2 regions of the Burkholderia sp. 3C genome follow, and region 2 is predicted to be linked to the other one. Evidence: riboswitches for the same ligand, from Rfam matches in the RefSeq annotation. Region 2 holds a riboswitch; the other holds the start of a gene.
The links. A riboswitch is a leader RNA that binds a small molecule or an ion and turns the genes downstream of it on or off. The one in region 2 is predicted to bind glycine.
Positions count from the first base shown of each region.

Region 1: it holds a riboswitch for glycine, as region 2 does, so the genes downstream of both, ACYP33_RS23590 (ketopantoate reductase family protein) here and ACYP33_RS16110 (D-amino acid dehydrogenase) in region 2, are expected to answer to the same signal.

Region 1 covers NZ_BAAILN010000119.1:75,059-80,376, reverse strand. The annotation lists gene ACYP33_RS23600 (aldo/keto reductase) at 1-455, shown strand, start outside; gene ACYP33_RS23595 (pyridoxal phosphate-dependent decarboxylase family protein) at 543-1,898, shown strand; gene ACYP33_RS23590 (ketopantoate reductase family protein) at 1,998-2,942, opposite strand; glycine riboswitch at 3,288-3,379, opposite strand; glycine riboswitch at 3,384-3,473, opposite strand; gene ACYP33_RS23585 (threonine aldolase family protein) at 3,614-4,711, opposite strand; gene ACYP33_RS23580 (AraC family transcriptional regulator) at 4,790-5,318, opposite strand, start outside.
Region 2 covers NZ_BAAILN010000091.1:76,165-81,482, reverse strand. The annotation lists gene ACYP33_RS16125 (ATP-binding protein) at 1-311, opposite strand, end outside; gene ACYP33_RS16120 (hypothetical protein) at 397-744, opposite strand; gene ACYP33_RS16115 (YadA family autotransporter adhesin) at 848-2,719, opposite strand; glycine riboswitch at 3,079-3,173, shown strand; glycine riboswitch at 3,178-3,269, shown strand; gene ACYP33_RS16110 (D-amino acid dehydrogenase) at 3,331-4,536, shown strand; gene ACYP33_RS16105 (hypothetical protein) at 4,590-4,814, shown strand; gene ACYP33_RS16100 (helix-turn-helix transcriptional regulator) at 4,811-5,318, shown strand, end outside.

The DNA.
Region 1 (5,318 bases), on a different contig from region 2:
ATCGCGAGCCCGAGGCCGACGTGTTCGTGGCCTGCCGCGCCCTGGGCCTCGCGACGCTCACCTGGTCGCCGCTCGGCGGCGGGATGTTGACCGGAAAATATCGGAACGGCGAAGCGGGTCGACGCGAAGCATTCGGCGGCGCCGTGTTCCAGGCCGAAGATTCGCGACAGCGCTCCGATGTGCTCGACACGGTGCTCGACATGGCTCGCGAACTGCAGGCCACGCCGGACCAGGTCGCCATCGCCTGGGTCGCCGCGCACGGCGGGCTGCCGCTGATCGGGCCGCGTTCGCTGCCGCAGCTCGTCAGCAACCTCGGTGCGGCGAATCTGACATTGAGCGCCGAGCAGCTCGCCCGACTCGATGCGGTCAGCGCCCCCGCGGTCAAGGCCGCCACGGTCGCCGCGGTATCCGACTCGAACACCGATACCGCGCTGCCGCTCCTCCCGGTTGCCTGACGCAGCGCGTTCGGCGCCCTCCCATCCTGCTTCGTTTTCCTGAACAATATGAACACTCACCTTCCGGCCCCGGGCAGCATCGCCGACATGAAAGCCGGCGAAATTGCCCTGCTCGCCGACGCCGACCAGCGCGCGGCCCACTATCTCGAGTCGGTCGAAACCCGGCGTGTCTTTCCCACGCCGGAGGCGCTCGCGGCCTTGGCCGCGTTCGACGAACCGCTCCCCGAACAAGGGCGCTCCGCGCACGATACGCTGGCGCTGCTCGACGACATCGGCTCGCCCGCCACGGTGGCCTCGAACGGGCCGCGCTATTTCGGTTTCGTCGTGGGAGCGTCGTTGCCGGGCGCGGCCGCGGCCGAGCGGCTGATGATGGCGTGGGATCAGGGCGCGCCGCTGGCCATGGCATCGCCCGTCAGTGCGTGCATCGAGGCAGTGGCCGGCAATTGGCTGCTCGAGGCGCTCGATCTGCCGCGAGGCAGCGCCGTCGGCTTCGGCACGTCGGCCACGGCATGCGGGCTGAGTTGCCTGGCGGCCGCGCGGCGCGCCTTGCTCAAGCGGGCCGGATGGGATCTCGACACGAAGGGGCTGTACGGTGCGCCGCAAATCCGCGTGGTGGTATCGGCGCGGATTCACGTGGTGGTGCTCAAGGCGTTGCGGGTGCTCGGCTTCGGCACGGAGCAGGTCATTCCGGCGGCCACTGACGCGCACGGCCGCGTCGATCCCGAGCGCCTGCCCGAACTCGACGCCAACACCATCCTTTGCCTGCAGGCCGGCGAGGTGAACACCGGCGAATTCGATCCGTTCGCAGCGCTCATTCCGAAGGCAAAGGCGCAAGGCTCATGGGTACACGTGGATGGCGCGTTCGGCTTGTGGGCGCGGGCATCGCAGGCGTTGCGGCACCATACGGACGGTGTGGAACTCGCGGACAGCTGGACCACGGACGGGCACAAGTGGCTGAATACGCCCTACGACTGCGCGATGGCGATCTGCCGCGATCCCGACGCATTGGCGGAAACCTTGAGCAGCGATGCCGTCTACGCCACCGGCTCGCGCCTGGCCCAGAAGAACCTCACGCTCGAATTCTCCCGACGCCCTCGCGGCATCACGATTTGGGCCGCGCTGCGCACGCTCGGCCAGCAAGGCGTGGCCGCGATGGTGGAACGTCATTGCGCCCAGGCGACCAGATTGGCGCACGGGTTGCGCGATGCCGGTTTCGACGTGCTGAATCGCGTTGTCCTCAACCAGGTATTGGTTCGGGGAGAAAACGATGCGCAGACTGCTGCGATCCGGCAGGCCGTTGAAAGCTCGGGCGAAGCCTGGTTCGGGCCGGCGGTGTGGGACGGACGCCCTGCATTCCGCCTCAGCGTATCGTCGTGGCGCACCGAAGATGCGGATATCGACAGGACCATCGCGCTGCTTCGGAGCGCACGCGACACGGCCTGATCACCGGCAAGTCATGCGGCGCTACCGCCCCTGCTCAATCACCGGGCGTATCGACGAGGCGACAATGCCGACCGCGACACGCCCGAATAACTGCACGCCTCAGTTCGTATCCTGAAGCGCATAAGTTTGCAGATGTGCAAAGGCGGTTCGCAAATACGGTGTCTCGATCCGATGGCGCGCCGCCCGGGCGATCATGTCGCCCACGATCGCGTCGGACTCGATGCGCGGCGCGCGCCGCGCGATGTCGCGCATCATCGACGCGGCCCAGGTCGAATCCGGGTCGAGCAGGAAACCGCGAACGCCGCTCACCGCCTGCTCGCCGAGGCCGAACCCCTCCGCCGCGGCCACGGCAAGCGATTCGTCGAGCAGCGCCTCGATCACGCCCTTGCCATCCGCCGTCCGCAAGATATCGCACAAGCGCCCGCGCATCAGGCAGGTCGCGGCGGCGCCCGAGCACAACATCACCCACTTCTGCCACAGGTCGGCTTCGACCCGCTCCGACGCCACGCGCAAACCCGGCGTGGATGCGATCGCCGCGTGGAAGCGGCGTACCAGATCGCGCTGCAGGGGATGGCGCGCACCGACAATCAGTTTGTCCTGACTGCCGGTGTGCACGACATGGCCGTCCTCTGCGAGCGACGCGGCGATATAGGACACGCCGCCCAGCACCCGTTCCCGCCCGACGCGACGGTCCAGCGTGTCGTACACCGCCATGCCGTTCAGCAATGCGAGCACACCGGTCGTGCCGGCGAGCGCGGGCGCCAGCGAATCCAGCGCGTCGTCGAGGTCGTAAGCCTTGCAGGTCAGCAAGACCAGGTCGTAGCCCGGCTCCACCGCATCCGCGGTCACGGCATTGACCGCCGCACCGAAATCCCCCAGCGCGCTCGACACGCGCAGGCCGTCGCGAACCAAGGCGGCCGCGCGGTTCGGGCGCACGAGAAACGTCACGTTCGCGCCCGCCTGGATCAGACGCGAGCCATAGTAGCCGCCCAGCGCGCCAGCACCGAGGATCAGAACCCGAAGCCCTTCATGATGATTGCTCATATCTCCGCCATCGAATCGTTGTCCTGTACACAGCCGGGTTGACCGGACAGCGTGACATGCGGCTTGGCGCTCGCTGCACGGCTTCGAGCGCCATCATCGCCGCGGCTTGAATACTACTATTAAAGTAGTATTCAAGCCAGAGATCGGAGACATGCCTAGCCGTGGATGTCTTCAACAACGACATGTGCGGTTCAATCAATCGGCGCCGATCACCGACGCGATAGCGGTGCCGCTCGAATCGTGACGCCGGTAATGCCGGCGCCGATGATGGCGATTCGTGACATGTGATGGTCCAGATCGAATTGAGCATCGCCGACGACAACCGCCGCCGGCGCCGATGCCCCATCTGTCCATTTACCTGAGAGTTTCGCCACCGCCCGGATTGCGCCACGGCGGTGGCTCCCCTTCGGTGGGTGGGCGAGGCGCCACTCTCCAGAGCGTTCTTGCATCACGATCTTTTTGCTTGAGAGTTTCCGGGGCGGTTGCTCCGTCGGCGCCGCTCGAGCAAGCGGTCTCTCCCGTGATGCACGAATAGAACGATTGCCAAGTTACCCTGAACGGCGTGCGCCATAATTCGGCAACGGGAAATCCATTACCGCGTGTCGGTTCCACCCCCAATCTCAAGTATTCCTATTCAAATAGTCGTTCAGTCGTGCCTCTCGACCGCCGGGTCAGTATCCGGCGCGTGACGATACGTTGTCGCGGGCGACGTTGCCGCCGGCCGTATGCGCATTGGCCTGCGCGACGGCCGAGATGATATCGATCGCCTCCTGCACCTGATCGCGGGTGATGTTCAGGTAAGGGATCGCGCGAACGCCGTCCGCACCGGACGGCAGGACATGCAGCCCCTTTTCGTAAAGCCGCTCGACGAATTCACCGGCCGGGAGCGACGATATGCCGAACCTCACGATGTTCGTTTCGACCGTGGACACATCGAGGGAAATGCCGGGTTGGCCCGCGATGCCGTTGGCCAGCATGCGCGCATGTTCGTGATCCTCATGAAGCCGCTCACGGTGATGGCGCAGTGCGTGCAACGCGCCGGCCGCGACGATCCCGGCCTGGCGGAACCCGCCACCGATCTGCTGCTTGAAACGACGCGCGCGCGCGATGAAATCACGAGAGCCAGCCAGCGCCGAACCCACGGGCGCGCCGAGCCCTTTCGAAAAGCACACGCTGACCGAATCGAAATAGCGTGCGTATTCGCGCTCGGGAATCCCGGTGGCGGCTGTCGCATGCCAGAGCCTCGCGCCATCCAGGTGCAGTGCGAGGCCGCGCTGCCGGCCAAGCTCGCAAACGGCCTGCAGCTGCTCGATCGGCCACACCTTGCCGCCACCGATGTTGTGGGTGTTTTCCACACAGAGCAGCTTGATCGGGGCTGGAATCGTGGTGGGGAAAAATCGATGCGACACGCCGAGCGCATTCGCTACGTCGTCCGGCGTGAAGACGCCGCGCACACCGGGCAGCAGGCGCGGGAGTACCCCGGAGAACGCAGCCGGCGCGCCGCCTTCGAGAATATAGACGTGCGCATTCTGATCGAAGAGAACCGCGTCGCCCGGTTCCGTATGGGTGCGGATCGCGACCTGATTGGTCATCGTGCCGGTCACCATGTACACCGCGTCTTCCTTGCCCAGCAATTCCGCGACTTCTCGCTCAAGTGCCTTGACGGTCGGATCGTCGCCATACACGTCGTCGCCGACCGGCGCGTTGGCGATGGCCTGACGCATGGCCTGAGTCGGCTGGCTGCAGGTGTCACTTCGTAAATCGATCATGCTGTGCTCCCGGATAAGGTGGATGGTGAGCACAGCTTCGGCCACGCACCGGCCGGGGATTTGGACAAACTTGCTGATTTACTGCCGGGCGATACCGGGCGGCACGCCGAAAAAACGACTGAACTCCCGACTCAAGTGCCCTTGATCGCAGTAGCCGACATCGATGGCGACCTGTCGCAACGGTACGCCACGGAGCACGCGATGTTTGGCCAATGCAACACGACGCTGCACCAGATACGCATGAGGCGCGACCCCGACCGACTTCTTGAACTCGCGCAGCAGGTGATAAGCGCTCATACCCGCCACCTGGGCGATGGCATCGAGCGACGGGTTATCCACGAAATGGGCATCGATATAGTCGCGCGCCCGGCGCACTGCCCCGGGCATCGCGCCCCCGGCGGATGGCCGATGCGTCGCCGACGCGTGTCTCAGCACGAGTTGGGCCATCGCGGCGGTAAGCCGGGATGTTTTTTCAAGCTGGCTGGCGTCATCGGATTCGGAGCAAATGTGCGCAGCGCGAAACAACCGCATCGTGTCGGGGTCGTCCATTACGACGTCGGGAAAATGCACGGACCGCTGTGGCGCACCGTCCGCGTCCCGCAACAGT
Region 2 (5,318 bases):
CGGTCGAGCCAGACCGCTTCCTCGTGCTGGATTCCGGCTCGAAACGCCGTGTTCGTTTCGTTGACCTTGAGTTGCAGGCTCGTCTGCCGTATCACGAAATCGGCGTAGCGATCGGCGATGTAGCCTTTCACGAGCGCCGTCATCACGGCCGCCGCGATCGCCGCCAGCACCAGCGAAACGATCACGCCGCCACCGTACAGCAGCACGCGCTGATAGCGATTCAGCACGCCCGGCTTGCCGGCCGATGCCTCGGCGGCGGACAGGGTGTCCGTGAGTCGGCGATGCCTGCCTTCATGGTCTTGCATTGCCATGAACCGCCCCTGCGGGGGAAATCGAGATCGCCAATCATAAGCGAATTCGCCGGGTGAATTCGACGCGGCGACTGGGGTGCCCGGTTCAGGCGGGCGGGTTGCGATCGCTGCCGCGGGCGCCGAACCGCTGCACGAATGATTGACACGGCTCGCCGCGCAGCGGCTGGTCATGGAAGCGCCGCAGTGGCAGCGAAGCTTCGGTGTGGAAGTGGTCGGGATGATCGAGACGCAGCTGCTTGACGGTGTCGTCGATCCGCGCCCGGCCCGCTTTCGATGCCGCGATCAGTTGCTTCTGCTCGTTCGTGCTGAATGTCATCGCGATTCCTCTGCCGGCAAGATGTGCCCGGCTGCGCTGCCGCCGGACCGCAAAACAGCAGTCTGGCGGTCGACGGCTCGCCAGGCTATGGGACAGGGACGAAAAAAAGCCGGGCATTCAGCCCGGCCAAACGACCCCGCCACGACTTCCGGAACGAACCACGGGGCCGGTCCTGCTCTCTCTGTTCGTCGTTGTTGTTGTCAGAACGCGTCAGCAAGCCTTACCAGCGGTAGCCCACACCGGCGCCCGCGCCTACCGAGCCACGCGTGTTGGTGGTCAGCGAACCCTTGACCATCCACTTTTGCGTGGCGGTCGACAGGCCGAGCGCCATCGCCGACTGGCCGCCGTACGTGCCGCCCGCGATCGACACCACGCGTTCGCCCGGCAGCACCGCCTGCGGCAAATTCGCCATCGCCATCGCCGAGGCCGAGCCGGCGGCCGCGTCCTTGCGGTAGCCGTCCACGTCCGAACGCAACTGGCCGACCTGCTGGTTCGTGTAGGCGTTGGCGCGCTGCACGCCGTTGTCGACAGCCGAGTTCAACTGGCCGACGTTCGCCGCGTCCGTGTCGGCCACACCGGCCGCGACGTTGGTGATGCGCTGGCCGGCACCGTCGACCGGGCCGCCGTTACCCGCATCCCGGCCGGTATTGCCGGTATTGCCGGCATAGCCCGTGCTCGCCAGGGCATCGACCCGCGAGGTCAGCTCGAACAGTTGGCCGCCGTTCACGGCGTCGGTGCTGTTCGCCGCGATGCGGCCTGCCGCGACGTTCGTGAGCGCCACCGTCTGCGCCGCGCCGATCCCGCCGAGCGTGACCATGCCGCGGTTCGAGCCGGCGTCGTACACGAGCGCGTCGAGCGTCGAGCCGTCGCTGCCCACCAGGCCGGCCTGCTTCAGTTGCGCGACGTTCACCGCGTCGGTGTCGGCGGTGCCGGCCGCGACGTTGGTGATCTGGCGTTCGGCTCCCGCCGCGCCCACCGAGACGGTGTTGGCGCGATTGGCGACGCTGCCCTGGCCGAGTGCGACGGCGTTGGTGGCGCCGGCTTGCACTTGCGCGCCGAAGCCGATCGCGGTGCCGTTGAGTTCCGATACCGTGCTGTTCGCGCCCAACGCGGTCGATTGGACCGTGGCGGCGTTTGCGAGTGCACCGATCGCGGTGCCCGAGCCGATTGCGTGCGCTTGATAACCGAGTGCCGACGCGGGATTGCCCAGACCGGTGGAGTCGGCCAGCGCCTGATCGCCGATCGCGATGTCCGCGACCTTGTTGGCGGTCGCCTTGTAGCCGACGGCCACGGCGGCTTGCGAATTCGCGGCTGCGCCGTAGCCGATCGCCGCCGCCAGCGACGAATTCGCGGTGGCGGCCGCCCCGAGCGCGACGGAGTCGTAGCTGTTGGCCGTTGCTTTCACGCCAATGGCGACCGAGCTCGAACCGGTGGTCAGCGCGCTGTTGCCGAGTGCGACCGAGTTGTAGCTGTTGGTCTGCGCGCCGTTGCCGATCGCGACGGAGTTATAGCTGTTGGCCGCTGCCTTCACGCCAATGGCGACCGAGCTGCTGCCGGCTGTGCTGGCCGCGTGACCGAGCGTCACCGAATCGGACGAGGCGCTCAGGGCGTCTTCCCCAATCGATACCGAGCTATGTCCGAGCGTCTTCGCATTGGTGCCGACCGCCACCGAATCGTAGCTGCCGCTGTTGGCATTGAGGCCCAGCGCGATCGCTCCGCCGCCACCGTTCGACAGCGAGCCCTGGCCGATGGCGATGTTGCCGGCGCTGCCCGAGGCCGCCACCGCGTTGTTGCCCAGTGCGACAGCCCCGGCGCCCGAGGCGCTGGCACCCGCGCCGATCGCGCTGGCGCCTGCCGATGCGGCGATGGCGCCGTGGCCGAGGGCGGCCGAGTCGGCGCCATTCGCGGCGGCCGACGCGCCGGCTGCCACTGCGTTCGCGCCCTTGGCCGTGGCGGAATCGTCGACGGTGGCCGAGCCCTTCGCCACGAAGTAGTCGCTGGTCGAAGCGGCATGGGCTGCGTTCACGCCGCCAAACATGGCGCCGACGAGGAAGGTGGTGGTGACTGCGCGTTGGATCAGTGAGGTTTTCATGGTTCGCTCCAGTAGGTTTTAACCGATGAGTTCACTTTACAAAGTGCTGACCATCGGTGATATCTGACCGGTTTCGAACCGCATAGGACTAGTACTAAAACCGGAAAACGCCGGCGCGACGGCGATGCGGGCACCGGTGGTCGAGTCAATCCCGTACCGGTTGAATGGCGGGCGAAAGAGGCGGTCGATGCCTTGGCGGGGGCGCGAAAATCCATACCGGGGCACGCGTCGCGGGGCCGCCGTGGAGGCTTCGACGCCGTGTATCGGCAGATCGGTGTCGAGGACGAGCGCGCGGTAAGGGATATCGCGTTTTCGTTGGCCGTTCCGCATTGCGTATGGTAAGTTTGCGGTCGTTCTACACGTGCATCACGGGAGAGACCGCTTGCTCAAGTCAAGCGGCGCCGACGGAGCAACCGCCCCGGAAACTCTCAGGCAAAAGGACCGTGATGCGGGAACACTCTGGAGAGCGGCGCCTTGCGCGCCCACCGAAGGGGAGCCGCAACCGCGATGTCATGCGGGATGTGGCGAAACTCTCAGGTAAACGGACAGATGGGGCAAATGCGCCGGCGGCACGGATCGCCGGCAATGCTCAACACTGTCTGGACCATCACATGTCACGAATCGCCATCATTGGCGCCGGCATTACCGGCGTCACGACCGCCTATGCGCTTTCGCAACGCGGCCACAGCGTCACCGTCTTCGAACGGCACCGCTATGCCGCAATGGAAACCTCCTTCGCCAACGGCGGCCAGCTCTCGGCCAGCAATGCGGAAGTCTGGAACAGCCGCGCCACGGTATTGAAGGGGTTGCGCTGGATGTTCACGCGCGACGCGCCGCTGCTCCTGAACCCGCGCCCGAGTGCGCACAAGTACGGCTGGATCGCCGAATTCCTCGGGAAGATCCCGCGCTACGAAGCGAACACGATCGAGACCGTGCGGCTGGCGATCGCCGCCCGTGCCCATCTGTTCGAGATTGCGGAGCGCGAGGGCATCGAGTTCGATCACGAGCGGCGCGGTATTTTGCACTTCTATGCAACGCGCAAGGAGCACGACGCGGCCACGCGCGTGAACACCTTGCTGCGTGCAGGCGGGCTGGACCGTCGAGCGGTGACGCCGGAGGAGATGCGCGCGATCGAGCCGGCGCTTCAGGGCAGTTTCCACGGCGGATTCTTTACGGAGTCCGATTCAACCGGCGACATTCACAAATTTACCCGGGGGCTGTCGTCGGCCTGCGAGCGTCGCGGCGTGCAATTTCATTACGACACGGCGGTCGGCGGCATCGAGTCGATCGAGGGCGGCCGGATCTCGATCGCCTCCGGGCGGCAACAGGAGGTTTTCGATCGTGTCGTGATCTGCGCCGGGGTCGGCAGTAAGCAGTTCGCCGCGATGGTGGGCGACCACGTGAACGTCTATCCGGTCAAAGGGTATTCGATCACCGTGCAACTGGACGATGCACCGAGCCGCGACGGCGCGCCCTGGGTCAGCCTGCTCGACGATCGCGCGAAGATCGTGACCAGCCGTCTGGGCGCGGATCGTTTCCGGGTTGCCGGCACGGCGGAATTCAATGGCGCGAACCGGGACATTCGCGCGGATCGGATCGAGCCTTTGGTCGATTGGGTGCGCCGCTACTTTCCCGCCGTCTCGACGTCTCGCGTGGTGCCGTGGGCGGGCTTGCGGCCGATGTTGCCGAGCATGCTGCCGCGAGTGGGGCGTGGCAAGCGCCCGGGCGTCTTCTACAACACCGGGCATGGGCATCTCGGCTGGACCTTGTCGGCGGCAACGGCGGAGGCCGTGACGTCGGTGATCGGCGAGGGTTGAATTCGCGGCATTGACCGACTGCCCGGATGCGGTCCGAACCTCGCTGCGACGAGATGAGCGAATTCGCACAGAGATTGAGCGAAACCGTCGCGATCGTGCCGATATTTGATGACAGAATGGCTCACGTTCCCTGGACATCAACGATACCCGCCATGATCGCTTCACCGTTCGACACCGCGCCGCGTTGCGCTCGCGCATCACGCTGCCCGCAGCCGATCGTTGCCACGCTCGAATCGCCCGTGCCGTGGCCGACGCGCTCGCTGTCGGATGTCCTGTGAATGCCTACCTGTCGGCAGAGAGCGAGGCCGCCGACCGCCTCGCCGAGGCAATCCGGTTCGGAGCGGGTTCACGCAGCGTACTGTCCAGGCCCGAGGTGGGCGCGGCGGGGCATATCGTGCAACGCTCCGATCTGACCTCGCGTCGGATCGTGGTCGGTCAGGCAACGCTCATTCTCGTCGAGGAGGGCACCAAGCGGATTCGCTGGCGTGGCGGCGAGGGCGTCGCGAACCCCGGGGCGGCGTTCACGCTGCAGGCCGGTGAACGCGTCGACATCTCCAACACGCCCGGCCGAAGCGGCCTCTACCGTGCGCTCTGGATCAGTTGGAGTGCGGCGCTGCTCGCGATGCCCGGGCCGGTCAGGCGCCGGCCGAGCCCGCGCGTGGCCGTGCATGCCGGCTTGGGCGACGCGTTTCGCGCATCGTTCTATCGCGCCTTCAATGGCTTGCAACCGGCCGAAGGCCTGCCGCCGGCGATCGCGGCGAGCCGTTTGCGGGAAGTGCTGC